One region of the Corynebacterium jamesii genome, then DNA from elsewhere that is predicted to be linked to it. Evidence: predicted binding sites of a transcription regulator. Region 1 holds the regulator's gene; the other holds the start of a gene.
The links. The regulator LexA, encoded in region 1, represses DNA repair genes until DNA is damaged. The targets are predictions, from matches to a motif close to CGAACANNTGTTCG.
Positions count from the first base shown of each region.

Region 2: a site for LexA is predicted at 4,665-4,678, ahead of ACKFRT_RS03395 (HNH endonuclease signature motif containing protein). Genes of this name have one in related genera too.

Region 1 is NZ_CP175789.1:534,781-549,262, reverse strand. It holds gene ACKFRT_RS02490 (DEAD/DEAH box helicase) at 1-274, shown strand, start outside; gene ACKFRT_RS02485 (hydrogen peroxide-inducible genes activator) at 316-1,278, opposite strand; gene ACKFRT_RS02480 (neutral/alkaline non-lysosomal ceramidase N-terminal domain-containing protein) at 1,347-3,377, opposite strand; gene hrpA (ATP-dependent RNA helicase HrpA) at 3,677-7,669, shown strand; gene nrdR (transcriptional regulator NrdR) at 7,679-8,170, opposite strand; gene ACKFRT_RS02465 (hypothetical protein) at 8,214-8,585, opposite strand; gene lexA (transcriptional repressor LexA) at 8,948-9,736, shown strand; gene ACKFRT_RS02455 (DeoR/GlpR family DNA-binding transcription regulator) at 9,798-10,598, shown strand; gene hflX (GTPase HflX) at 10,615-12,060, opposite strand; gene ACKFRT_RS02445 (hypothetical protein) at 12,128-12,907, shown strand; gene dapF (diaminopimelate epimerase) at 12,915-13,781, opposite strand; gene miaA (tRNA (adenosine(37)-N6)-dimethylallyltransferase MiaA) at 13,800-14,482, opposite strand, start outside.
Region 2 is NZ_CP175789.1:729,106-743,587, reverse strand. It holds gene ACKFRT_RS03415 (class I SAM-dependent methyltransferase) at 1-761, shown strand, start outside; gene ACKFRT_RS03410 (FAD-binding dehydrogenase) at 846-2,525, shown strand; gene ACKFRT_RS03405 (amidase family protein) at 2,512-3,783, shown strand; gene ACKFRT_RS03400 (SDR family NAD(P)-dependent oxidoreductase) at 3,752-4,552, opposite strand; gene ACKFRT_RS03395 (HNH endonuclease signature motif containing protein) at 4,709-6,124, shown strand; gene ACKFRT_RS03390 (MFS transporter) at 6,128-7,339, opposite strand; gene ACKFRT_RS03385 (glycoside hydrolase family 1 protein) at 7,339-8,565, opposite strand; gene ACKFRT_RS03380 (alpha/beta fold hydrolase) at 8,654-9,913, shown strand; gene ACKFRT_RS03375 (hypothetical protein) at 9,930-10,094, opposite strand; gene ACKFRT_RS03370 (YceI family protein) at 10,105-10,788, opposite strand; gene ACKFRT_RS03365 (hypothetical protein) at 10,809-11,138, opposite strand; gene ACKFRT_RS03360 (RNA polymerase-binding protein RbpA) at 11,207-11,584, shown strand; gene ACKFRT_RS03355 (polyprenol monophosphomannose synthase) at 11,575-12,366, opposite strand; gene lnt (apolipoprotein N-acyltransferase) at 12,359-13,786, opposite strand; gene ACKFRT_RS03345 (FxsA family protein) at 13,783-14,220, opposite strand; gene ACKFRT_RS03340 (hypothetical protein) at 14,372-14,482, shown strand, end outside.

The sequences.
Region 1 (14,482 bases):
CGAGTATCTGGACGCGCCACCGGATTGGCCCGCCGCGATGGATGACTACTTCGATGAATATGCGGATGTTGGTGTAGACGCCGCCGCGCGGTCAAATAAAAACATCCTCATCAAGCGGGGCACCGGCTCCGAGGCCGGCAGCTGGTTTGTACGCCAGATCATCGACGATCCGGACGGCGATCACGGCTGGGCGTTGGAAGGTGTAGTGGACCTCGCCGCAACCGACGAGGCCGGTGAGATTCGTCTGTCGGAACTCACCATTGTGCAGGGCTAGCCTCAGCTCGGCCTGCTTTGCCTACTGGAGCTAGCGCAAATCTAGAGATAACGATCCAGCACGCGGCGGCTTTCCGTCGCTACATTGTTGAAGGACTTCGCCACGATCTCCCCCAGCGCGGCGTAGTCGTCGATACGCGTGGAACTCGAACGGTAGGCCATGCCGATAGTGCGGCCTGCGCGAACCGCACCCCCGGAGAAAGTCGCCAAGGCGATGCCCGGACGCTGGCACTCTACGGCCACGGCCGACAGGGGCACCAAGGTCGCACCCAAACCAGCAGCTACTAGCTGGATGACCGTCGATAGGCTTGCGGCACGGGTGACGGAGTGGCGTGGGTCGTTGGACATCTCAACCGTACGGCACAGTTCCAAGATCTGGTCGCGCAGGCAGTGTCCGTCGTCTAGCAGCAGCAACTCGACGTTCTTCAGCTCGTCGACTGCCAAGTTCTTCCGACCGGCCATCGGGTGCCCGTCGGGCAGCACCAGGACGAACTCCTCGGTGTACAGGTCTACCGTGTTCAGGCCGCCGCCCTCGCCGGGCATGCCCAATACAGCAACGTCGATCTTGCCCTGTCGCAGAGCATCGACCAGCATCGGAGACTTCTCTTCCACGATGCGCGGCTCTAGCTCCGGCGCCACGTCGTTTATCGAGTGCAGCACATCCGGCAGGATGTACGGCGCAACCGTGGGGATCATGCCGATCGCCAACGAGCCGACCAGGCCCCCATGGGCACCCCGAGCGTGTGTGACGAAGGTTTCCAGACTTTCCAAGGTTGCCTGAGCGTAGGGCAGCAGATTCCGGCCCACCGGGGTGACGATCACCTTACGGGTAGATCGCTCGATCAGCTGTACCCCCAACCCTGCCTCCAGCGCGGCGAGTGCCTGGGACAGCGAGGGCTGGGAGATCCCTAGATGGGACGCCGCAGTTCCAAAATGACCGTGTTCCGCGATGGTCACGAACGTGCGCAGCTGGGCAACTGTTGGGCGATACTCTCTTTGAACCACGCTCACGATTCTACAGCAATTATTAGAAAAGTATAATTACAGTAAGAAAAGTAAGTACCCCTCTTTACCTAATTCACACGCAACTTCGCGGTGCCCTCAAATGGAGACAGTTTTCCCAGAAATGCTTTCCAGTCGCCCCGTAGTCGCACGGTGTACGTGCCCGGTGGAACATCGCGGGTTCCCCAATCGATCGTTGTTCGCGTCTGCCCGAACGAATTCGCAAAAGTGATTAGCGTATTTTCACTGGAATCATCCGCCACCACCTTTCCGCTGGAATCTTCAATAGTGACGTACCCCTCTCCGTGGCGCATGTCGTTATTCGGATTAGCACCTACAAAGACCACCCTGGCATTCGAGCCAGCCTTTACCTCTCGCGGAGCCTCCAACACGTCACCGAATTTCTTACCCAGCGGGGGCGCGTCCATCCAGTTATCACTGCCCGGCACATTCGGGATTAAACCGGTCAGGTCGCCAGCGGGCTGCCCCACCTCCACAGGCTTGCCTTCCTTCATTGCCCGCGCCATGCCGTCGAACACATCCTGGAAGGCGGGCAGCTGATACTGGCCGAAGATTGTCGCCCCTCCTTCGTAGTTCTGCGCCTCGTACTCCTCCGGAGTGGCGATGTAGTGCCCGTAGGCATTGGTGTACCCCTGCACCACCACAGTGTTCTCCGGAACTTCCAGCGCAGCAGCCACGGTGCGCTTGATTCGCAGGCCGCTGGTAACAGTCGGCTCGAAGCCCAGGCTCACCAGCACAAAAGCTCCCAGGCGGTGGATCGTAAACGGGTGCACCTGCTGGATCATGCCGTCGATGTAGCCCATTGGTAGCAGGCATTCTTTCGGCCCGTGAATGTCCTTGACCTCCTGGGGAGCGATAAAGTTACTGAGGTCGCGCACCCACGGGTTACCCCCGCGCTCGCCCTCGTTGAAGCCCAGAATCGGCACTCCGCCACCGTCTTCCTGCGATGATCCCGCGAATGCCGCCCCCAGAATTGCAGGCCCCAGCTTGTGTTCCTTTTTGTCGGGGGTGAAGCGCGGGCTCGCCACCAGCTGCGGGCAGTTCACCCAACGCAAGCGCCCATCGATGCCTCCCGCTGACCAGTCCTTACCCACGCCATTAGTAGACTTCATCATCCTTTCGCCCAGGATCTGTGCGGATTCCCGCTCGTCTGCTCCCGGCCCAGAATTGGGCGTTAATCCCATGTTCGGGGTGATGTCGCCCGGGCACATATTTGCGAAGGCCGCTACAAACGGCGCCTTCTCGGGATGGCGATGCACCACGCCGTGAGCTTCTTCGGTCGCCCAGGCGGCGTAGCCCTTGTTGTCTCCCGCGATGTGCTTGTACTCGGCGCCGAAGCTGGTGGCGTGCATCGAGTACCAGTTGATCAGCCCCACCGGCGTGCCACCGCGGGATACGTGCAATGTCACGCTGCGGGTATCAACCCCACCCGGGAGAGCTTTCTTGTCTACTTCGGGATTGCGATCCCACGATGTTTTAGACCTATTGACGCCCGCATCAACGAGCGTACTCTCAGCCACCGTTACGTCTGAGGGCTGAATATCCGCGTGGGCGCGTTCCACTGCGGTAACGATCCCCGCAACAGAAGCTTCGAAGGTTTTGGGGCGGAAACCGCCATGGGTGATATCAACCATCAGGTGCTGGGAGGTCCCGCCCGGAGCCACGTGCGTATGCGTGGCGGTCAGAATCACGTTGGACTGGTTGTACATGTCGCCGTACTTGGCCTTCAGACGGCGGAGTACCTCCAGGTGGATGGATTGGAACATCAGTCCAACGTCGCAGGTGACGTGCACTAACCGGGAGTTATCGCGGGTGGCGTCCACAAAAATAAATGCCCGAGCATACTGGCGGCGCTGAATACCTACGGTCTTTTGGTCATCAACGGCGTAGCCGAACATACCGGCGCCCCACGGCTCGCCAGTCATGTCCGCCATACCGCGCCCGACGTGGAACCCTCCCCCACCCGTACCCGCGGTAGTCTGTGCACCCGCCACCGGGGCTCCGGCGGAGGCCCACAGGACTGTACCCGATACCGCAGCAATTCCACGGAAGAAGCTGCGGCGGCTGAACTGGGATTTCACAGGGTTCTGCAGGTTTTTGGGGTTTCTCGTCTGGCCGTGTTCACACATGAGGTCTCTCGTTTCCTAGAAGCGTCATTAACAGTCCAATTGTTTTGACTATCGAAACACTAGGCCTGAATCGTGGAGTGATGTGATGGTTTTCATATTTTAACCAAATATTTAGCTTTATTTAAGTACATTTGGGGGTGGAAACAACTTGGGCCGTGGGTTCCTCCACTGCCATGACGTTGCTAAAATCGGCCTGTTCAGCCCCAGAAAATAGGGGATGTTTTGGTTCGCGAGACGGGTGATTCACAAAAATGATGGACGCGCACGGGTCGGCCTCCTCCACCAACGAAGGTCGCACCCAGGGCAAGCCGCAGGGGCGCAGGCGATCTCGGCGGCGCTCTCAGAAGCGCCGGCGCCCGCATTTCGTCCGCACCATTCCGTCAATCTCCTACCCCGACCTGCCGGTCTCGGAGAGGCGGGAGGACATCAAAAAAGCCATCGAGGACCACCAGGTCGTTATTATCGCGGGCGAGACCGGCTCGGGTAAGACCACACAAATCCCCAAGATGTGCCTAGAACTCGGCCGTGGTCGCACCAAGGTAATTGGCCACACCCAGCCCCGACGCATCGCCGCCCGCAGCGTGGCAGAGCGCATTGCTGAAGAGCTCGACCAAGAGATCGGCAACGACACATCACTGGTCGGCTACAAGATTCGCTTCGACGACACGATCTCCAAGCACACCGCCGTCAAGCTCATGACCGACGGCGTGCTTCTCAACGAGATCCAGCGCGACCGCCTTCTGCGCGACTACGACACGATCATTGTTGACGAAGCCCACGAACGCAGCCTCAACATTGACTTCCTCCTCGGCTACCTCAAGCAACTGCTACCGCAGCGGCCGGATCTTAAGGTCATCATCACTTCCGCAACTATCGACCCAGAGAGTTTCGCCGAGCATTTCAGCGCCGCCGACGGCTCCCCTGCCCCGATCATCGAAGTCTCCGGCCGTACCTACCCGGTGGAGATCCGCTACCGCCCGCTAATTACTGAACGAGAAAACCCCAAAACCGGCGAGGTCATCGAGGTAGAAACCGATCCCCTGGACGGTCTGGTGGATGCCTGTAATGAGTTGATGCGCGCTGGCGAGGGAGACATCCTGTGTTTCTTCTCCGGCGAGCGTGAAATCCGCGATGCCGCTGAAGCACTGGAAGGTGAGTTCGCTGGCCCCGGTGGAGCCCAGAAGGTCGACGTACTGCCACTATTCGGTCGTCTTTCCAACGCCGAGCAGCACCGCGTGTTCCGTACCGGCCCGCGTCGCCGCATCGTGTTGGCAACAAACATCGCCGAGACCTCGCTGACTGTGCCGGGTATCCATTACGTCGTGGATACCGGCTATGCCCGCATTTCCCGCTACTCCCACCGCACCAAAGTGCAGCGGCTACCGGTGGAGCCAATTAGCCAGGCCAGCGCCAAGCAGCGTTCGGGTCGCTCCGGACGTATTGCCGACGGCATTGCGATCCGCCTGTATTCCGAAGAGGACTTCGAGGCACGCCCGGAGTTCACAGATCCCGAGATTCTGCGCACCCACCTGTCCAGCGTGATCCTGTCGATGGCAGCCTTGGGGTTGGGCGATATTCAGCGCTTTCCTTTCCTGCAGGCGCCAGACAACAAATCCATCCGCGACGGTGTGGCGCTGCTGCAGGAACTCGGAGCGTTGGCGTCTACAAAAGAAGCAACGCTGACCTCCATCGGCCGCGACATGGCACGCATTCCGACAGACCCCCGGCTGGCGCGCATGTTGGCGGCCGGGCACGCCAACAACAGTATCGAGCCAATCGCCGTAATCGTCTCCGCCCTGTCGATCCAGGACGTACGCGAGCGACCGTTGGAAAAGCAGCAACAAGCCGACGAAATGCATGCGCGTTTTAAAGCGAATTCCGACTTCGTCAGCCTGCTCAAACTCTGGAATTACCTGCAAGAACAGCGCCAGGAACTATCGGCAAATAAGTTTAGAAAGCTCTGCCAGCGCGAATTCATCCACTACGTGCGCGTGCGCGAATGGATGGATCTGGTGCGACAAATGCTTTCCGTCGTGCAGGACCTCAGCTGGAAGATTCCGAATATCCGCCACGTCCGGGAACTCGTTTTCGAGCCCGAGACCATTGACGAGGACGTGATTCATAAATCCATCCTCACGGGACTTCTCACCCATGTCGGAATGCGCGAGGGCAGTTCCAAGCAGTTCACCGGCACGCGCGGGTCGCACTTCGTTGTGCACCCGTCGTCGCATGTGTCGAAGAAGCCCCCACAGTGGCTAATGGCCGCTGAGCTGGTGGAAACCTCGCAGGTGTTTGCCCGCACCGTGGGGCCTATCGATCCCAGTTGGATAGAGGCAATCGCCCCGCACATGGTGAAGTACAACTATTCCGAACCCGTGTGGTCTTCTTCGCGCGGCGCGGCAATGGTGCACGAAAAAGTGCTGCTTTTGGGCTTGCCGATTGTCGCCGACCGAATGGTTAATGCCTCCAAGGTGGATCGCCCTTTGGCGCGCGAATTGTTTATCCGCCACGCACTGGTAGAGGGCGATTGGAAAACTCGACACCACTTCTTCGCCCACAATCAAAAGCTGCTGTCTGAGGCGACCGACCTGGAGGATAAAGCTCGACGTCGCGATATCGTTGTCGACGATCAAACATTGTTTGATTTTTATGACGCCCGATTGCCAGAGAAAATCGTATCTTCCAAGCACTTTGATTCGTGGTGGAAGAAAGCTCGCCACAAGGATCCGCATCAGCTGGATTTCACGCTCGACGCGCTTATCGATTCGGAGGAAGCAGCCCGAGCCGCCGACGAGTTCCCCGACGTATGGCGCCAAGGCAGCCTGGAGTTCGAGTTGAGCTATATCTTCCTGCCTGGCGACCCGGACGACGGCATGACCATGCGCGTGCCACTCCCCCTGCTGGCGAACGTGTCCGAGCCGGAGACGCGCTGGTTAGTGGCCGGTATGCGTGAGGAGCTTGCGGTGGCGCTCATCCGTTCGCTGCCCAAGGCCCTGCGCACCAGCGTGGTGCCCGCCAGCAACTTCGCCACGGCCGCTTTGAAGAGGATGGTACCGTTCGACGGTGAGTTCGGCTACGCGTTGGCCGAGGCGCTGCGTGGGCTCGGCGGCCAGGGAATTTCCGCGCAGGACTTCGACTGGGCGCGGGTACCAGACCACCTGCGGATGCAGTTCGCCGCCATCGATCGCCGCGGCAAGGTGATCGAAAAATCTCGTGACTTGCAGTATTTGCAGAATAAGCTATCCGGGCAGGTAACCTCCGCCATCGCACAGGCGGCGGCTCGATCAAAGACGGCCGCTCCCAGCGACGCGGCGCAGCACACGCCGCACCCAAAGCAGGCCGGAAAGAAGCACAAGGCAAAGAAGCAGGGTGGAACGTCCACCGGAGTTCTGGCCACGGCGGATGCCTGGACTGCCGACGGCATCGGTGTGCTGCCCGAGACCGTGGAGACTGTGGTGGATGGGCAGACCCTACACACCTACCCGGCCATCGTCGTGGCAAAGGATCGCGTGACGCTGAAGGCGTTCCCCACCAAGCAGGCTGCCGATGGGCAGCAGTTCACGACAGTGCTGAACATGATGGTAGCGGCCTGTGCGGTCTCCCCGAAGCAGATGATTAAGGGGCTACCCCTGCGACAGCGGGTAGCCATGGAGCACACTCCCGGTGGCGTGGACGGGTTAGTCAGCGATGTGGTGGCTCTGGCGTGCCGCGACATGCTGATGAAGTTAGGTCCCGTCGTGCGCGACCCCGAGAAGTGCGACGAGGTTGTGGGTGCGGCCCGTTCCCAGGGGCCGGGCAGGGTGCGCCAGTATGTGGTTGCTTTGGCTCCGGCGGTGTTGGCCGTGGCTGACATCTCTGCGGAGCTGAAGGGCTGGTCGGGAGATGCTATCGATGACATGCGGGCTCAGCTGGAATTCTTCCTGGGACAGCATGCAATAGCTCGCAACGGCATCGATCACATGCGCCATGTGCCCCGCTATGTGGAGGCTATGCGCGCCCGTCTGGAATTGATGAAGACGGATCCGGACAAGGAAGAAGACCTGGACGATGAGGTTCAGGAGGCTTTCGAGCTACTGGAGAAGACGAAGAAGCGTCTGCCGACCGCACGCGCCGCTTCACCGCAGTTAAAGGAAGTCCGCTGGATGATTGAAGAGCTGCGGGTCAGCCTTTTCGCACAGAACCTCGGCACGGCTCATTCTGTTTCACTGCAGCGCATTCGCAAAAAGCTCGAAAAGATCTGCTAGGCCATGCGCTTAGCTATCGGCGCCGCCCGTATCCATAGTGCGATCAGCCAGCGCGTGGCGATGCGCCCGCAGGGATTCGATTTCTTGCTCGAAGTCTTCGGCGCAGTTGAAGGATTTATAGACCGAGGCGAAGCGCAGGTACGCAACCTCGTCGAGTGTTCGCAGCGGATCCAGGATGGCTAGACCAATCTGGTTGGCGGGCACCTGGGACCCGTGTGCCACGCGCACTGCCTGCTCTACTTCGTGCGCAAGGCGCTTCAGGGCATCGTCCGAAACGTCACGCCCCTGGCAGGCGCGGCGCACACCCTTGATGACCTTCTCCCGGCTGAACTCCTCAGTCACCCCATTGCGCTTCACCACCAGCAGAACCGACCGCTCGATGGTGGTGAACCGAGTCTGGCATTCGCTACATTCGCGGCGCCGCCGAATAGACACGCCCATTTCTATAGAGCGCGAGTCGACGACGCGAGATGATTCGGAGCTACAAGAGGGGCACAACACGCCCCCTAGCCTAGTCGCCTCTCGCCCCACTTTGAAGCCGTGGCTAAGGCATGAGAATCGGCGCCAACCCGAGCACAGCCGACATCGCCCCGAGCGAAAGCACTGTCGCCCCCGGCGAGTGGATCACGCGCTCCACGCGGGCGTAGAACCTTTCCTTACGGTCTATACGACTTTCGAACGTCTTTTCGTTAGCTCCGGAGATACGCTCCCTGCGGGCACCAGATACCGGGCGTGCCACCGGCGCCGAGGAATACCTGTAGGTGTTCGAATTACCCCGCTGGCCTATCGCATTCCAGTCAGGCTTGCGCACCTGCGGCTTGCGCAGGGGGGCTACGCGATCGCCAGGTAGCACGCGAACACGCGACACCGGGAAAGACTCATCAGAGGTTGTAGGGATTACGATCGAGGTGGTCACGTAGATACTCCTTTACAGGTACACGCTGACCGCTTGGCCAAACGCTTTGTTTCCTTCGCTGTGGTTCATAGTGAACCACCCGGCATGGACAGGGTTAGAAAAGCTTTTAGAGGGTTAGCTCATGTGTTCGAATCTCGAACATGTTGAAAAATTTAGCACGCTTGTTCGATGATGTCTAACCCAATTCAAAATTTTTCGAACACATACACTAGAAGAGTGTTCGTTTTCCGGTAGAGTGAGAGTCGATCGTGCAATACTGCCCACAAACGGCCGCTCGGAACCTGAACGCACTCAACCGGCACTCAACCGGCACTGAAACCGGCACCGAAACCGGCCCCAAATCACCGAATGAGGTACACCCCGTGAGAACCGACGAACCAGAGACGACCGACAACTCCACCACGCGCCGTAAGCTGGGGCGCCCGCCAAAGTCAGAGGCGGATAAGCGCGCGGAAAAGCAGGCAGAAAAGGACGGCAAAAAGCCGGCGCTTAGCACTCGCCAGCGCCGTATTCTGGAGGTCATCCGGGATTCAACCGTGATCCGCGGTTACCCGCCGAGCATCCGCGAGATCGCAGACGCTGTAGGACTGCATTCCACGTCGTCTGTCTCCTACCACCTAACGCAGCTGGAGAAACGCGGCTATCTGCGGCGCGATGGGAAGCGGCCGCGCGCGGTTGACGTTCGCTCCTTTGAGGGTGGACAGCTGGTGAACGAAAGCAAGTCGAAGCCTAAGCCGGCCGCTCCGCAACCGACCGACGAGGGCGAAGCCATGCCCGAGGCAACCTACGTGCCTGTCGTGGGGCAGATCGCCGCAGGCGCACCAATCCTCGCCGAGCAGAACGTAGAGGCGCACTTTCCCCTTCCCCAGGAACTCGTGGGCAACGGCGAGCTTTTCCTGCTGCAAGTCGTCGGCGAATCGATGCACGATGCCGGCATCTTTAACGGCGACTGGGTTGTCGTTCGTTCCCAGTCGGTGGCGGAGTTCGGCGACTTCGTCGCCGCGATGATCGACGGGGAGGCAACGGTCAAGGAGTTCCAGAAGGATGCCGACGGGCTATGGCTGATCCCTCACAACCCGGTGTTTGAACCCATTCCGGCCGAGGAGGCAACGATCCTGGGCAAGGTGGCCGCGGTTCTGCGCAAGATCTAGGCTCCCCCCTATTGGTTCGGACGCCGCCTTTCCCCGCCCGCAAGGAACTACAGTAGCCCTTATGGAATCAGCAGAAAGGCGCCGTCAGATAGCCTCCCTCACGGCTATTCACGGCAGAGTAACTGTGAATGAGCTGGCAGAAAAGTTCGGCGTCACCGCAGAAACAATCCGGCGCGACCTCGCGATCCTCAATGACGGCGGCGAGCTGTTCCGCGTTCATGGCGGGGCCGTGCCCGCACAGAACTTCCGCACGGACTTCACCACACTGGCCATCAGGTCGAAGACCTCCCTCGGTGCCAAGCGCGCTATCGCGAAGGCTGCAGTGAAGTTGCTGCCGGAAACGGGCAGTACAGTGTTTATCGACGCAGGCACCACCACCGGCGTATTTGCCGAAGCCATCGCGGAAGCGAACTCGACCAACGACCCCGACGTCATGGCTCCGAAGCTGAACATCGTCACGAACTCGTTTTTCATCGCCACCACACTGGCGGAATCTTCTCGCTGCGATGTGCAACTTATCGGCGGGCACGTCCGCGCGCTTTCCCAAGCCGTGGTTGGCGACCTAGCCACCCGCGCACTCGGCGTGCTACACGCGGATGTAGCCTTTATCGGCACAAACGCCCTCACCATCGACCACGGACTATCCACCCCGGATGCACAAGAAGGCGCCATCAAACGCTCCATGGTTGCCAACTCGGAACGCGTAGTGGCGCTGTGCGATTCCACCAAGTTCGGCCTGGATTACCTCGTCAGCTTCGCCCGTATCGAGGATATTAGCGCCATCGTCACTGACCGTGACGCGCCAGAACCCTACGTCATCGAACTGCGCAACCTCGGCATAGACGTCACGTTCGCCGAGTAATTTCCCCCCCGACAACCTAGTCGGCGACGATAAACTCCCCCAGCTCGCCCGCCACCACATTCGGCAGACGCACATCCATCGTGGTGCCCTGCGCGTCATAGTCCTCCGCAATCACCGTGCCAAACTCATGCACCTTCGCCACCACGTCTCCACGGTCGAAGGGCACGTGCAGTTTCACGTGAGAATCCAGGGAGTTCAGGAACAGTTCCAACTGTGCCTCCAGCTCCGGGATTCCCTCACCCGTCTTCGCCGATACGTACACGGCATCCGGCACGCGGTGACGCAGCTCCGCCAACACCAGCGGGTCAGCCGAGTCGATCTTGTTAATCACCAGAATCTCCGGCGGGGCCTCTTGGCCGGACTCCTCGACGATCCCGCCGATCACCGTGTTCACCGCCTTGATCTGCTCCAGCGGGAAGGGATCCGATCCGTCAACGACGTGCAGAACCACGTCGGCTGCCAGAACCTCTTCGAGGGTAGAGCGGAAAGCTTCCACCAGCTGCGTGGGCAGGTGGCGGACGAAACCAACCGTGTCGCTGAACACCACAGCGCGGCCATCGGCCAGCTGCGCGCGGCGGGTGGTCGGATCCAGGGTGGCGAACAGTGCGTCCTCCACCAGCACACCCGCACCCGTCAGGGCATTGATCAACGATGACTTACCGGCGTTCGTATACCCGGCGATCGCGATCTGCGGAATCGCCGCTGCATCGCGCCGCTCGCGCTTGACCTCACGGGAGGTCTTCATCGCCGCGATCTCCTTGCGCAACTTCGCCATGTCAGAGCGCAAGCGACGGCGGTCAGCCTCAATCTTCGTCTCACCGGGGCCACGCAGACCCACACCGCCGTTGGAACCCGCACGGCCACCCGCCTGACGGGACAGCGCGCCACCCCAACCACGTACGCGCGTGATGAGGTATTCCATCTGCGCCAGAGCGACCTGCGCCTTACCTTCCTTGGACTTCGCATGTTGGGCGAAGATATCCAGAATCAGCATGGTGCGGTCGATCACTTTAACGTCCAGCGCCTTTTCTAGCGCGATCATCTGACCGGGGCTCAGTTCACCGTCGCAAACCACGGTATCGGCGCCGGTTTCACGCACCACCGACTTCAGCTCTTCGACCTTTCCACGGCCGATGTAGGTGCCGGAGTCCGGCTTGTCGCGGCGCTGATAAAGCATGTCTGTCACCTCGGAGCCGGCGGTCTCCGCCAGCGCGCGCAGCTCTTCCAGGCTCGCCTCGACCTGCGCAATCGTACCGGCGGTCCACACGCCAACCAGCACGACTTTCTCCAGCCTGAGCTTTCGGTACTCAACGTCGTAGCCGTCCGACTGTTCGTCGGTGTAGGTACTTACCCCGCGGGACAACCGTCGCAGGCTAGAGCGAGCCTCGAGGTCAAGCTCACCGACCGTGGGATCCTGGTGTACGTCGTAAAGGTGTGTAGTGTCTTCGGTCATTTCCGTCATTAGTGTCTATTTTTACCTGTCAGGGGCGGTAAATAGGAAATTTGGTAGGCGGACTAGAGTGGTGGGCATGATTCCTGAACTCCGCAGCATTGGTATGGATTTCCCGAAGTGGCAGCAGGCTCTTGAAGCCGCCTACGGATCCGGCAACTTGGGTGTGTCGGCCGAGGTTCGCGGCGGCCAGGTACTGCAGTTCGACGATCCCTCGGGCGCGCGCATGGTCGTGCTCGCCGTCGAACCGTTCGGCTCCTTCGCCAGCTACTCCGGCGGCGTGCCCGCCACGGCTCACCTCTCCATGTTGAACGACATCGTCGGCGTGCTTGATGTTGTCGACGACAACCCTGCGTTGCAGATCGCTGGCCAGCAGGCTCCCACGATCGCGTCCCTCACGGCCACCATCGCTCAAGGTCCTATGCTTGTAGACGCCCCCACGATGGAGTACCACCAGTTCCACATTGGGGCCTTGGGGAGCTCCGTGCGCGTGTACGCGAATTCGACTGAGTTCGCCAAGGATGGAGGGCTGAAGGTTGGCGTGGTGGATTCAACCGGTCTGCAGGACATCAACTCCCCTGCCACCACCCCGCACGCCACGGCGCAGATCGCGGTGGAGGCCTCCGGCTGGACCCACAAGATCAACGCCCTGACAGGCCAGAAGTTCTGGATCGCGACGGTGGCCTCCCCCTTCGAATTCACCGTCGTACTGCCCGCAGATGCCGTCGACGAGGAGGCCGCGCGGTCCGGCGCACCACTCATCGTGTCGGGTACTGTGCAGTTCACCGCTAGCACGGTGGAGGCCGCCGGATGCGGCGGCGACTGCGGCTCCGGCAGCTGTGGCTGCGGCGGCCACTAGAAGGCCGCTACAGGACGGTCTGCCCCCAGGCCACTATCGCCGACGGCCCGCGAAGCACGGAGCCGCCCTCGGAGACCTCCACCTGCACGTCACCACCGGGAACATGCACGGTCACTGTACCTGTGGCCCGTTCGGCGTCTGCAAGAGCGGCCACAGCAGCGGCCACAGTACCGGTTCCACACGAGCGAGTCTCGCCCACACCGCGCTCGTGAACCCGCATGTGCACCGCGCCCGCATCGTCCAGTGGCGTGAGGACCTCCAGGTTCACCCCTGCCGGGAAGAACTTTGGGTCGAACTGCACCTGCTGGTCGATCGGTAGCTCCTGCAGCTTCTGCGCGGTGAGGTTCGGCACCACAGCAGCCAGGTGCGGGTTGCCCATATCCACGCCTAGCCCCGCGACCTTCATGTCGCCCACCTGTGCGGTGGACAGACCCAGCACCTCTGGGGTACCCATGTCCACGCTGACGATGGCGTGCTCCAGGTTGTCGCCGGTTACCTCGTGGACCTCCACCAGCTTGCGGCCCGCCCGGGTGCCAATGCCGAACTGTTCGCCGACAGTAACTTTCCCCTGTCGGCACAGCACGTGGGCGAAGGCGCGCACGCCGTTGCCGCACATCTCCGCCAGCGAGCCATCCGCGTTGCGGTAGTCCATGAACCACTCGTCGCCGTGCACGCCGTTGGGCAGGCGGTCAAGCACACCGGCACCTACCAGCGCCTCACCGGTGGCAATGCGAATCACGCCGTCGCCGCCGATGCCGACGCGCCGGTCTGCAAGGTGTCGCACGCGATCCTCAGTGAGGTTCACCTGGGTCGCCTCGTCCATCAGGATAACGAAGTCGTTCTCCGTGCCGTGGGCCTTAATGAAATCGATCATGGTGAGCACTCCCTTTATTTACTGCTGGCTGACAATCCCTAATGCTTCCGTTGCCGCGCGGACGGGGTCGGGTGAGTTGGCGTCAATCCAAACAATGCGCTTGTCCCTGCGGAACCAGGAACGCTGCCGTCGAGCATAGCGACGGGTACCAGTAATGGTGCGCTCCACGGCCTCCTCATACGTAAGCTCACCCGAGAAGTAATCCAATACCTGGGCATAGCCAATCGCCTGCCCGGCGGTGGACTGACGCACCAATCCCTCGGCGACCAGGCGGCGCACCTCCTCGACGAGCCCCCGGTCGAACATCTGCCGCACGCGCAATTCGATTCGGGGGTTCAGCCACTCCGCGGGGGCATGCAGGCCCAGCAGGCGCATGTTCCACCGGGGTGTGGAATTCTTCGGCGGCTGCGAGGCGGCAAAAGGTTTCCCGGTCAGCTCGATGACCTCCAGGGCGCGGACAGTCCGGCGGGGGTCGTTGTCTTCGATGATTCGCGCGGCTTCCGGGTCGATCGATGCCAAGTACTGGTGCATGGCGGCCACGCCGCGCTCGTCCAGCTCGCGCTGCCATTTATCGCGGACGGCCGGGTCTGTTGGCGGGAAGTCCCACTCGTCCACGAGAGCCTGGATGTACATCATCGAACCACCGACGATGATGGGGGTATTGCCCCGCGAAAAAATTTCTTCCACCGTTTGAATCGCCC
Region 2 (14,482 bases), 190 kb from region 1:
GGTTCGGAGATCCGGATCAAGTGGACCGTCTGGATCTCGACGACGCGCAAGCCCGTCGCATCACTACCATGCTCGACGAAGCCGAGGTGGGGCCTGGCGACCGCGTGCTGGAAATGCCTTCTTCCGGCGGGCAGCTGGCCGTGCAGGCAGCCAAGCGCGGCGCGCGTGTGGACGTGCTGACCAGTGACGAAGACCACGCAGATGCCGTTCGCGCCCGCGTCCATGCAGCCGGTGTCGGAGGAGCAGTCACTGTGGAGCGGATAGCCGGGCCGGTGCCCTCCCCGCGACAGTGGTCGGGCCGCTACGAGGCTGTTTTCTCCGTAGAGCGGATGGAGACCCTCGGCGTGGGTGGTTTGAGCCACTACCTTAAGGCCGTGGATCGCATGCTTTCCGATGATGGTCTGGCCGTGATCCAGTCCATCGTCGCCACCGACGAGATGCGCGAAACCGTCCGCGAGTCGTTGGATGTCATGCGCGCCTACGTGTGGCCCGCCCTGGAGTACCCCACTGTCCAGCAGGTGCGCGAGGCCGCAGCCGAGCACACCCAGCTGACCGTCGTCGCCGAGAACAACCTCAGCGCCCATCTGCGCGCCACCTTGCCGCTGTGGCGCGCGAATTTCCTTTCCCGCGAACGCCAAGCCGCGGCCGCCGGGTTCGACCCGGTATTCCGACGCCTTTGGGACTATCAGCTGGCTTTGCACGAGGCCTTGGCCGCCGGAGGTGACATTGGATGCGTCCAATTCGTTCTCGGCCCTAAGTAGTTTCGCGATTTTCCCCACAAGGATCGTCATATAGTTTTAGCGTAATAATAACTATTGGCGATTTACCTTGAGAGGAACGCTCCCGTGACTACTCCAACTAACCCCGATGTCATCATTGTCGGCGCCGGCCTGGCCGGGCTCGTCGCCGCCTATGAGGCGCAGAAGTCGGGTTTGCACGTCTTGATCCTGGACCAGGAAAACCGCAACAACCTGGGCGGGCAGGCCTTTTGGTCGCTGGGGGGCCTGTTCTATGTAGGTAGCCCCGAGCAGAAGCTGATGGGGGTAAAGGACTCCGAGGAACTTGCCTGGCGGGACTGGGAGAACTCCGCGCAGTTCGATGACACTGACAACGACTACTGGCCCCGCCGCTGGGGGCGCGAATACGTCCGCTTCGCCGCTACGGAGAAGCGCGACTACCTCAAGTCTTTGGGTCTGAACGTACTGCCCACCGTCGGCTGGGCCGAGCGCGGTTCCGGAGACGCCAGCGGCCACGGCAACTCCGTGCCCCGCTTCCACCTGACCTGGGGCACCGGTCCTGAGGTCGTGCGCGTCTTCCGCGAGCCCATTGAGGCCGCCGAGGCAGAGGGCAAGGTCGAGTTCCGCTTCCGCCACCAGGTCGACGAGCTAGTCGTAGAAAATGACGCCGTCGTCGGCGTGCGCGGCAGCGTGCTGGAACCGAGCGATCTGGACCGCGGCGTGGCGTCTTCTAGAAAGACCGTAGGGGAGTTCGAGCTGCGCGCGCGTGCTGTCGTCGTAACTTCCGGCGGCATCGGCGGCAACCTCGACCTGGTGCGTCGCGCGTGGCCGACCGACCAGTGGGGGCCGGTGCCGAACGACATGGTCACCGGCGTGCCCGCGCACGTCGACGGCCGCATGATTCAGATCTCCGAGTCCGCCGGCGCAAACCTGGTGAACACCGACCGCATGTGGGCCTATACCGAAGGCATGAAGAACTGGAACTCCATCTGGCCCGGCCACGGTATCCGCATCATTCCGGGACCGTCTTCGCTGTGGGTCGACGCGACCGGCAAGCGCTTCCCGTCCAACCTCATCCCGGGCGGCGACACGATCGCCACCATGAAGCACCTCGGCACCACGGGCCACAGCTACTCCTGGTTCATCCTCAACAAGACGATTGCCGACAAGGAGTTCATCTTCTCCGGCTCCGAGCAGAACCCGGACCTGACCATTAAGAAGGTCAAGAACCTGTTGTCCAAGGTTGGCCCCGGGACTCACCCCGCCGTGAAGGCCTTCATGGACCACGGCGAAGACTGGGTAGTTGCCGATGACCTCGGCTCCCTGGTCGAGGGCATGAACGCCATCGCCGACGAAGACGCACCCGCCCTCGACGTCCATGACTTGCGCCGGGTGAGCGAAGACCGCGACTCGCAGATCGACAACAACTTCAGCAAGGACGCGCAGGTCAACTACATCCGCACCGCCCGCGGCTACCTCGGCGACAAGATCGTCCGTTGCGCCGCCCCGCACCGCCTGCTCGACGAGTCGAAGGGCCCACTGATCGCCGTCAAGCTGCACGTGCTGACCCGCAAGACCCTTGGCGGGATCGAGACCGACCTGTCCGGCCGGTGCCTACGCACCGACGGCTCGGTGTTGCCGGGTCTCTACGCCGCGGGCGAGGTCGCCGGCTTTGGCGGTGGTGGCATGCACGGTAAAAATGCCCTCGAAGGCACGTTCCTCGGCGGCTGCATCCACTCCGGTAAGCGCGTCGGCGAGAACCTGAAGGCGACCATTGCTGAGCTCTAACCAATGGCGCAACGAGGCTCTGGAACATGGCGCGGTTCCGCTCATTGAGAAGACCCTGCGCCGCATCCGCGCCCAGGACCGACACTTCAACGCAGTCTCGGTGCTTCTGGACGATGAAGCGCTGGCAGCCGCCGCCGACCTAGATTCCAGCACCGACCCCGGCCCACTGCACGGCGTGCCGGTGCTCATCAAGGAGGAAGTCGCGGTCCGCGGAGTACCCACCACCTTCGGGACGAACGCGAACCCCACGCCCGCTACCGCCGACGACGAAATCGTTCGCCGCTTGCGCAAAGCCGGGGCGATCATTCTAGGCAAAACCACCATGCCTGCGTTTGGCGCCTTCCCGTTCACCGAGTCCGAGGCCCGCGGGATCACCCGCAACCCGCACAATCCGCGTTTTACCCCGGGCGGTTCCTCCGGAGGCTCTGCAGTCGCCGTTGCTGCTGGCTGGGTGCCCTTCGCCGTCGGCGGGGACGGTGGCGGGTCCATCCGCATTCCCTCCGCGCACTGTGGCCTGTACGGTTTGAAGCCCGCGCGCGGCACTCTCCCCGGCGAACTGTGGTGCCGCCTCGGCACTGCTGGACCCATCGCCCGTACTGCACGCGACTGCGCCCTTCTTTTTGACGCCCTATCTGACTCCGTCGCTACCGAAACCGAGGGGGCGTCACTAAGAATCGGTGTGAGCCTGCAACCCTCAACGCCGCTAACCCCACCACACCGAGACCACGTCCGTGCTGTGCACGCGATGGCTGACCGGCTGCGTGGAATGGGCCACGAGGTGCGCGACTACACTCTGCGACATAAGGACCCTACGGCGGCTTTCGTCACGCAGTTCTTTGCTGGAATTCGCAAGGAAATCGCTGACCTTGAGTTTCCCGAGCGCATCGAAAGGCGCCACAAGGTCACCCGCGCGGCAGGAGTGTGGGCGCAAGGTCCGGTGCTGCGCTGGGCGGAGGGCTTTTCCGATCGGTTGGGGGAGCAATTGGATCGGGTTTTCGACGAGATCGACGTGCTGCTGACCCCAACCGTCGCTTCCCGCCCGGCGCGCGCCGGTGTGCTGTCGGGCAAGGGAATGTTGGCGGCACAGATCGCGAGTTTGCCCTCGGTTGCCTTCACAGCGCTGTGGAATGTGTCCGGACAACCCGCGATGAGCATCCCCGCAGGTAGAGGAATAGATGGCCTACCCATTGGCGTGCAGCTCGTAGCTCGCGACGAGCGGCTACTTCTTAACCTTGCCGCTTCATTATCCGCGCCATAGCCTCCGTCATGACGCGCCGTGGCATGCGCTGCGAGATGCTTGTTAGCACCTTGTTGCGCGTGCCCGCGACTACCGATGGTGGCGGCGACTTGCGCAGTAGCGCTTCAATACCCGCGGCGACAACGTCGCGGCTGCTCATGCGCTTCAGCCCACCGTCGGCGCGGTCGCTGCCCGCCACCCGGAAGAATTCCGTTTCGGTCGGTCCCGGGCATAGCGCCATAATCCGCACGCCGGAGCCCTTTCGCTCCGCGTATAAACCTTCGGTAAACGACAGCACAAACGCCTTCGTCGCGCCATAAACCACCATGCCGGGGGAGGGCTGGAACCCCGCAATGGACGCCACATTCAGGATGAAGCCATTCCCGCGATCCTCGAACCGCGGCAGGAACATGTGGGTCAGCTCGACCAGTGCGTGGACATTGACCGCAATTTCTGCGCGCAGGCTGTCCGTCGGGATGTCACTAAAAGACTCGTAGTTCGCGAAGCCCGCGTTGTTGACCAGCGAGGTTACCGTGATCCCGCGCGTGGACAGCTCCCACGAGATCTCGCCCGCCACGCCGTGCTCGGATAGGTCTTTGGCTATTACCTCGACCTTTACCTTATGACGCCTCTTAATCTCCGTCGCAATCCTGTTCAGCCGATCCTGGCGGCGCGCGACCAGAACGAGGTTTGCGCCCTTGGCTGCCAGTTGGGTGGCGAATTCCTTGCCGAGACCCGAGCTGGCGCCGGTGATGAGGACGGTTTCTTGGGAGAGGTCCAAAGTGCTCATGATGTCATTTTTACACGAAATCTGGGGGTTGGGTGGCGAAAGAAGAATAGGTCAAACGTTCTAGTAAAGATTGAGTCTTGGCATTTAATTTGCTAAGGGTATTGACACTGTTCGATTGTGTGTTCTAAACTAGGTTTAGTTCACGAAGGGGATCGTATGAACACCACTACACTCACCACAAACTCCACCGAGCCACCGCCCGATACCGCCGAGCCTTACTACCGGCTTGCGCGTTCCGACGACCCGCTAACGGCGACGTCCCGTGCCCTCAATCTGACCCACCTCGCCATGGTCGAGCAGTCTACTCCGGCGCCGGACGACCTCGTTCCCGACCATGTTTCCAAGCTCGCCGTGCGTTTCGGTATCAGCAAGGTAGTGGCGGCCAACTATGCCGACGCTGGACTGATGCTCCAAGTCTTCCCACAACTCCACCAGTTGTTCCGCAGCGGCGCTTTCACTATTCGCCATATCCAGCAGGTCATGGAGGCGGTTCAGGCTGTAGCCCCGGACAACCGCGGCGAGGTGGAGCAGGAGATCCTGAAGGCCCTCAAACCCACCGTGCCGAACCAGCAGGTTCCCACCCCGCGGGCGGCGTACAACAAGGTCAAGGCGATTGTGGGGGACCGGGACAAGCTGGCGGCTCCATTGGACGTTACTCCGCCCATGGATACGAATTCGCCGGAGCTAATGATCGACCGCAGTCAGTACGAGACCACTGCGTTTACCCTCACAGTTCCGCGCCTGCGTGGCGTGGAACTGCACAAGGCGGTGAAGGCGGCCTCCCTGAAGCGCGGATGCTCCATGGGAGAGGCCTTCCTGGCGATGCTCGAGCAAAACATCACCACCGATGTCACCTTGAACCTGTATAAGGCCGTCGGGTCGCAACCCCGCGGAGTCTTCGCCGAGGACCACTGGCTAACCGAGGCCGCTAGCTGCGAGTGGCTTGCGAAAGTCACCCACCTGGCGGCTCCCGGGTACACCGCGACGGAGGGATACCAGCCGACGGAGTTGCTGCGGGCGTCAGTAATAGGGCGCGATGGGCACTGCCGTTTCCCAGGCTGCGATGCGCCGGGGTACACATGCGACATCGACCATGTGCACCGCCACGCCGACGGCGGACCGACGTCAACGGCGAATATGCATCTGCTTTGTCGTACCCATCACCGCCTGAAGACGGCTGGTACCTGGGACGTCGCGCTGCACGCTGATGGCATCGAAGTGTGGACCTCGCACGGTGACAGCCACGAGGTTGTGACCGTGCCCGATGGGCCGCTGGCGCGCGAGAACTTCGCCGAGCGTGGGGTGCGCAAGGCGCGGGTTGTGCGCAAACTCAACGAGGAGAAGCTCAACGCTGATCCGATGATGCCACGCGGGCTGTCTATCACCCGTGAGGAGCTACAGAAGATGCTGAACTGCGCCTCCGTAGAGGAAATTAAGGAAGAGCTCCAGCGACGTATCAACAGTGAGATCACGATTGCCAACGCCATCGCAGAGTTGGCGCGAGAGGAACTAGGCAGCCAGATCGAGCAGCTCGAACAGTTGCACAGGGACGAGGAGGAGCCGCCGTTCTAGCCACTACTTAGAGGAGGTGACGGGCAGAACCAGCAGCGCACCGAACACGCAGATTATGCTGCACATCAGGAACATGCCGGGGTAGTCGAAATGCCTCAGCGCGAGGGCCGCCAAGCCGCCGCAGAACATGTTGCTCACTCCCTGGGTGAGCGACATGAGTGATACGTCGCGCGCGCGGTTTTTCTTACTGGGCAGCGACTCATTGACCATGGCCTGATCCACGCTGCTGAACACGCCCCAACTCAACCCCAACAGCATCGCCGCGGCATAAACCAATCCCATGCCGGTGGCGATAGTCATCATGCCCGTAGCAACAGCGACACCAAGTGCCGAAATGACCACCAGGATCTTCCGTCGCCCCAGCCGATCCGACACGCCACCGCTGATAAACGCCGTGATGATCGTGAACACCGCATACAAGGCGGTGAGCGCCAGCACGCCCGCGTCCGGATCCGGTACGCCGATGTGGTCGCGCAGGTAATACAGCAGGTAGAACAAGCTGGTGTAGTTGGCTAGGTGGATCACGAAACGGCTGGTGAAGACAAGCCAATAGTTCCGATACGACCCCTCATCGCCGACCGTCACAGACAGCGAATTATGCGGTTGGACGTGTACATCAACGCGGCCGCGCCCGACGGCGAATTGGAAGATGAAAAGAAGGGAAATGGCGCCCACAGCCCAGTACGCCTGCTGAATCGGCAAAGCCGTCGCAACCGCGGTCCCGCCGACAATTCCAAATGTGTATGTTGCGCCGACGATTCCGGAAACCAACCCGAACTTCTCCTGCGGCACAACATCAGCGGTGACCGTCATGAGGTTATTCGTTACGAAAGCAACGAATACCTGGACCAGGCACCACAGCCCAGTTAAAACCCAGAAGCTGGGTGTGAAAGACATCAACAGCAACCCGACAGTGGCCAGCGGCGCCGCCAGTAACACCCACGGCAGGCGCTTACCCCAGCGGTTCACCCAAAACCAGCTGCGGTCTGCAATATAGCCGGTCAGCAGGCTGGAAACGACGGCAGTGGCTCCGCCCAACATCATCATGAGGGCGAGGGAATCTTCCTTGGTATCCGGGCGCAGCTGGATCATCTGCAAACCCAACAGAAGTTGCGTCGGCCCAGCCCAGGAAAACACTGAACCGAAAAATGCGATGCCGAACTTCCAATAGAACAGCCGCGGCTCGCGCTCGGCGGCGGTGAGTGTTTGCAACATTAGTGGCCTTCCTCCCGGAACCTCGCATCAATTTCTGGGGTAATAGCACCCTCGCGGATCAGTTCCTGCAGTAGTCGCCCCGCGGGTTTGACCTGCCGTTCTATATCCACCACACCGAACTTCTGCGCCATGCCCTCTGACCACTCCCAGTTGTCGACGAAGCACCAGTGGTAGTACCGCTCGACCTCCGGCAGGCGGGACAGCTCCGCCAGATGATCCAGAATGAAAGCGCAGCGAAAGCGCTCGTGGGCATCGGCAGTGCCGTTTTCCGTGATCCACACGGGCAGTTGGTAGCGGCGTGCCAATTCGCCGGAGACCTCGGTAATCCCCGGCGGATAGATCTCCCAGCCGAGATCATTGGTTGGGGTGCCGGGGAACGTGGCGTCGGAAAAACCGCGAACCGCTGTGCGCGAGTAATAGTTGATGGCCACAGCGTCCGCGAAGACCCCGCCGCTGGGAACCTCGATGTCCGGGCGGCCGAGTAGGGGGTGGAAACGCCCCTCGAAGAACGCGGGTTCGATTGCACCCTGGAATAGCCACTCGACCAGGGGCGTAAGGGTGCGGTGGAGAGGGTTGCGCGGGTTCATGGGGGCGAAAACGCGCCGGTGGTGGGCGAAAGTTACGCGCGGAGACTCGAGGCGGGAGTGTATACGCTGGTAGGCGAGTAGGTGAGCGGCCGCCATATTGCGCAAGCACGGACGGACTTTAGCGAGGCCGCCGCGGCCGGGTGGGGTAGAGCCGAAGAGATAGGCTTCGGTAGCGAAGACATTGGGCTCATTGATAGTGATCCAGTCGTGCACGAAGTCGCCGAGATGGTCTAAGACAACGTCGACATAGCGGAGGAAGATCTCCACATTGGCCTCGCGGGTGAACGCCCCGGTGGCTTCGAACCACGCGGGATGGCCGAAGTGATGCAGCGTAACGAGTGGCTCGATGCCACGTTCCCGCAGATCCAGGAACTCTTCGCGGTAGCGTTGCAGGGCTTCGTGGTCGTAGCGGCCGGGCTCGGGCTCGACGCGCGACCATTCCACGCCGACGCGTGCGATCTGTAGTCCGAGGTCGCTCATGAGCTGGTTGTCTTCGCGCCAGCGGCGCCAGTGGTCAGTGGTGGGATGTGGGGTGGTGCCGTCTTTGGCGGTCCATTCGCTCCAATTGTTGGGGCGGGGTGATCCTTCGATCTGTAGTCCCGCCGATGCTGTACCGATGCGGATGTGGCTAAGGTCCATGTACTTAACTTATTGACGCCCTTAGTTTCCGTTGGCTAAGTTTTCCGTTTTACCCCAATGGGGGTAGTTGGTTTGGTAGAACTAAGCAATGATTAAAAAGACGACAGCGCTCGCATGCGCTACAGCCATTGCAATTGCCGGATTCGCGACGCCTGCTCAGGCGGCAGAAGTGACAAAGAGGGAGAAGGTCGCATATTCCAATGTGTTCGGCGACCTGCATATGAGAATGCCGAAGACGGTGGATCGGATCGAGTACACGACGACCACTTCAGAGGGAAAGAAAGCACAGGTCAGTGGCTATATTGTGGAGCCGGTGGTGGAGTGGAAAGGCAAGGGGCCACGCCCCACGGTCGTCATTGGCCGCGGAACGGTTGGGCAGGGCGACCAATGTGCGCCGAGCAAGAACTGGCCTCTGGATGGGCAGCCGGATCCGATCAAGTCGAAGCGTTTGGTGAACCTGGAGGGAATCTACGACTGGGTATTTGCCTCTAAAGGCGTGCGTGTGGTGGTGACCGACTATATCGGTATGGGTACCCCGGGCGTGCATACGTATATGAACCGGGATGACCAGGCGCACGCGATGTTGGATGCCGCGAGAGCTGCGGGCGTGGGCGACGGTCCGGTGGCGTTTTACGGGCACTCGCAGGGCGGCGGCGCATCTGCAGCGGCGGTGGAAGCCGCGGGCGAGTATGCGCCGGAGCTAAATGTGGTGGGTGCGTACGCGTCGGCGCCGCCGGCGGACTTAGAGGCCGTGCAGCGCAATATCGACGGTTCGGACCTTATGGGAGCGATCGGCTTTACGATCAATGGCCTGCTGGAGCGTTATCCGCATTTGCGGCCACTGCTTGATGAACACCTCAATGAAGAAGGCCAAGAGGCGCTAAAGGATCTGTCTACGATGTGCACCGGGGAGATTACGGAGAAGTACGGACACAGGAAGACGAGCGAATGGACGAAGTCTGGTAAGACGCTCGACGAGCTATTGAAGGATATGCCAGAGGCACGGGAGGCTATGGAGCGCCAACGCATTGGCACTAAGCGTCCGGTGGCGCCGGTGATGGTGATATCTGGGCGTCATGACAAGAACGTTGAATACAACCAGGCGAAGGAACTAGCGCGCACGTGGTGCGCGAAAGGTGCGCAGGTGGAATACCGCGACGACATCATGCCACCGGTGGGTGAATACAATCACTTCATTCAGGCGGTGACAGGTGGTGCGTTCGGTATCGACTTCATCCTGAAGCGTTTCCGCGGCGAACCGCTGGGGCGGACATGTGAGGGGCCAGTGGGGCAGCTGCAGGGCTCCGTGGAAGGAAGTGCAGCAATGCCGAACGTGATTGGAAGCTAAAGTGTCATAATGTATATTATCGGCTCTGCCACAGTTGGTAGCACGTGGCAGCCAGGAATAGTACGCAGAATGCGGCAAAGAAATACGTTACCGCCGTACCCTTCCACAGCAGATAGCCGATGAAGAACAACAGCACGACGATGCGCATGATGCGCGAGTACTTGAGCAGCTCCGGAGACATGTGCCTGAGCTTACTTAACCTGCTCGAGCACCAACAAGAGATCCACGGTGCCTTCGTCGGCGATTGTTGAGGCGACGAACTGCGGAGTCTCGATGCCGAAGTCGCCGCGCTTGAATGGAACGTTGCCTTGTAGAACCACGTTCTCGCCCGTGCGCAGAACCTTCAGGTCCGTGGTCACCGAGTTCTTCTGGCCGTGCAGCTCCAGATCGCCGGTGATCTTCACTTTGTCGGTCGTACCGTCGTCCGGCAGCTGAGAAACGTCGGCGGGTTTCGTCAGTGTAAAGGAAGCCTTCGGGAACTCATCGGTGTGCAGGATGTGGTTTCGCACGTTGATGTCACGCTTTTCCACGTCGCTGCTGATGCTAGCGACGTCGACGGTGACCTTACCCTCGGTGAGCTTCTTGCCTTCGACCTTGAAGTCTCCTTCAACCTTCTCTGTGCGGCCGGAAGTGGTCTTGGAGCCCGAGGGTAGCTTCTCGTCGAAGGTGTAACCGGCCTGTGAGGTATTGTCACCGGCTCCCCTTACCACGTGCCAGGAGCCGTCTACACCCACGCTCGCAGGCTCGCCACCTGCGGTTATGTCTGCGGTACGGAGCCCGCGGTCGCTGAAGAAATTCACGACCAGCGGCCCGAATGCCATCAGCACACCGACGATCATGCCAATTACGGCGAGAGTGATGATTCCCTTACGCATGCCCTACAGCATAGCCCTTCCTACTTGTGTCCCCTAAGTCGCTCGATGCGGCGGGCCAGGTCTTCTAGTTCGGACGCCAACTCCTCCACCGCCTCTATCGACTCCCCTTCCCGGACCGCCGTGCACAGATCCTCGGCCGCGCAGCGGAGCTCGAAGAGGTCGTCATGGAATCTTTCGACCGCGTTCGCTGACAAGATCACGGAATCGGCTGGGATGGAGGTGCCTGCCAGCTGTGCGCGTTGCTCGTAGGCACGCTGGCGACACGACTGGTTGCAGTACTTGCGCGGCCGGTTCGTCGGCCCGGGCTCAATTACCCTGCCGCACCAGGCACAGTGCTTCGGTCGAGGCATGGAACAATTCTTAGTAAGACTTCGTTGTTATGATGGATTAGTTCAAACTGATTGAGGAGTGATTGATAATGGCCGATCGCGTTCTGCGCGGAAGTCGCATGGGTGCCGTTTCTTATGAGACGGACCGCGACCACGACCTAGCTCCCCGCCGCATGGTGAAGTACCGCACCGAGGCTGGGGAAATTTACGAGGTCCCCTTCGCCGACGATGCGGAGATCCCCCAGGAGTGGATGTGCAAGAACGGCCAGCTAGGCACGCTGGTGGAGGGCGAAGGCCAGGAATCCAAGCCGGTGAAGCCCCCGCGCACCCACTGGGACATGCTGCGCGAGCGCCGCAGCCTCGAGGAGCTGGATGAGCTTCTCGACGAGCGCATTGAACTGCTCCGCAAGCGTCGCCGCACCGCGGTGAAGCTGATGAAGGAGCAGCAGGAAGCGAATCAGAAGTAGTTGCGTACGGTGCCCGCACCGATGCGCCAAGACTCCTGAGCCAGGTACTTCACCTGGTGGAAACGGTGCACGGCACCCCACTTCGTCACCTGCAGCAAAGCCTCGGAGACGATGTTTCCGCTCATCTTGGAATCACCGATCTCGCGCTCGGTGAAGGTGATCGGTACCTCGCGCACGTCGAAGCCGGCCTCGACGGCGCGCCATGCCAGGTCCACCTGGAAGACATAGCCGGCGGAATCAACGGCATCCAGGTCGATGCCCTCTAGCACCTCTCGGCGGTACGCACGGTAGCCGCCCGTGATGTCGGACAGGCCCGCGCCCAGCGCCACGGAGGCGTAGATGTTGCCGCCGCGGGACAGGACTTCGCGGCTGACCGGCCAGTTCACGGTCTTGCCACCCTTAACATAGCGGGAGCCCAGAACCATTTCCGCGCCGGAATCGATGCGATCCAGCAGCAGATACAGTTGCTCGGGAGCGTGGGAGCCGTCCGCGTCCATCTCACACAGGATCTCGTAGTCGCGTTCCAGACCCCAGTGGAAACCAGCGATGTAAGCGCCGCCCAGGCCACCCTTGCCGCCGCGGTGCATGACGTGGATTTTGGGGTTGTCAGCGGCCATCTCGTCTGCCAGCTCGCCGGTGCCGTCCGGGCTGGAGTCGTCGACGACGAGCACGTCCACGCGCTCGGGCTCGGCCTTCAACAGCCGGCCGATGATGAGAGGGAGGTTTTCCTTCTCGTTGTAGGTCGGGATGATGACCAGTGTTTTATCGCTGAGCTTATTCATGAAAAGCTTTCTTACCTCTCCTATAAGTAAATGTCACGGACAGCAGACCCAGGATAGCCAGGATCCGTTCCACCCACGGGCCGACGCGGGCTGACAGTGTCATTGTATCGCTAAGTGGCAACTCGGCCTCGAGGGCGTCAGAAGTAAAGATGGCGGTGCGCTGCTCTACCGTGCCGTCGGGGGCGACGATCGCCGAGACACCCGAGGTCGCGGCGACGACCACTGCGCGATCGTACTCCTGTGCCCGCATGCGCGACATAGCGAGTTGCTGGTACGTCATGTCCGTGAAGCCGAACGTCGCGTTATTGGTCGGGCTGGTTAGGATTTGCGCACCACCCTGGACGGCCATGCGGAAGGCACCGTCGAAGCTGACCTCGTAGCAGGTGGCCACACCGACGGCGACGTCGTCCATGTGCACTACGCCGTTATCATTACCGGGCTGGAAGTTGCCGGCACGGTCGACGTACTCGCTGAACCGGCGTAGGAAATTACGGAACGGCATGTACTCGCCGAAGGGCTGCAGGTAGCGCTTGACGTGCCTCTCCCCTGGCCCGTCGCCGTCCCAGGCGACCATCGTGTTGTGCTCCGGGCTGACGGTGCCCACGAGAATCGGCGCGCCAACCGACCGCTGGGCGCGCTCCACCTGCTGGCGCGCGGCGGTATCGGTGAGGGGATTGACGTCGGCGGAGTTCTCCGGCCAGATGACGATGTCCGGATGGGAACGCAGCTTCTCCGTCTGGCGCACGTGGTTGTCTAGAACCGCGCGGCGCTGCGCGTTGAAGTCCAGCCCCAGGCGCGGGACGTTGCCCTGTACGGCGACGACGTCCACGGTGCGGTCGGCAGGCGTGGTGGGAATGAGCAGTGCATAGGCGCCGATCATGGCCACCACTCCGACGAGGGTGCACGCGGGAACAACGTGTTTGCGGGCACTGAGCGCCAGCAGTAAGCCGATCAGCACCACGGCAAACGTGACTACCGCTGGTCCGCCGAGGCGAATCAGCCAGCTGAGTGGACCGCTGGCCTGGCCCCACGCGATGCGCCCCCAGGGAAAACCCCCGAAAGGGAAGGAAGAGCGCAGCCACTCAGTCGCGACGAACCATGCGGGGATGCCGACGATTTTGGTGGCGAGGGGGCGCCTGACTAAATACTTAAGCCCTATGCCGAACAGCAGACTGTAGAGAGACTGGATGAAGGCCAGAGCGATCCAGGCAGCAGCCCCGACGAACTCCCCGACCCAGGGCAGCAGCAGGCCGTATATGGCCAGCCCCTGCACCCATGCCATAAGAACGGCGTGGCGGTGGTCGGCGAAGTAAAAAAGCAGCGCAAAGCCGAGCGGCGCCGCCCACCACAGGCCGGTCGGCTCGAAGGCGGCGAAGACCATCACACCGCTGAAAACAGCGGCGAGGAGCCTAAGGATCATTCGTTTTCGCCCGCGCGGTGGTCTATGACGTCTCCCCAACCACCCGTATTCTGTATGCGATTAACGCGGGTGTAGGTCGTTACGCCGAAGCGCTCCAGAGAACGGCGGGCGGCCTGACCCAACCCCTTGCGGATGAGGGTGCGTGTCGGAGGGATGAGGAAGAACAAGCCCAGGAAGCTGGAGACTACGCCGGGTACGGCGACGCAGACCGCCCCCACTACGGACAGCGCCATGTCGGCGGAGAGCTTCCCTGGGTTATCGCTCTGCTGTAGGGCGCGGACGGTGAGCTCACGCATCTGCCAGGTGGCCAGGATGATGCCCAGGACGAACAGTCCCAGAACGGTGAGTAGTGCCCAGCCCCAGCCGATCCACACTCCTAGCAAAATAAAAGCGATGATTTCCACGACGAGATACACGGCAGGTAAGAATTGCATAATGGTGGGGAAACTCCTATAGTATCCGTCTGAAAATTTGTTATGAAAACGCGATCTTGGTAACGGAATCGTGCTTACATAACGATAACGAAGGTATGGAACAAATGGTTCCTACACGCCATGCTTAACTACGTTTTAAGGGAGTATCTCGATGCGTCTACGTCGCTCTATCCTTGCAGCTGTTCTGGCCCCCACGATGGCTCTGGCCACCGTCACCCCGGCAGTTGCAGAAAATACTCAGCAGAGCTCGAGCTCCAGCACG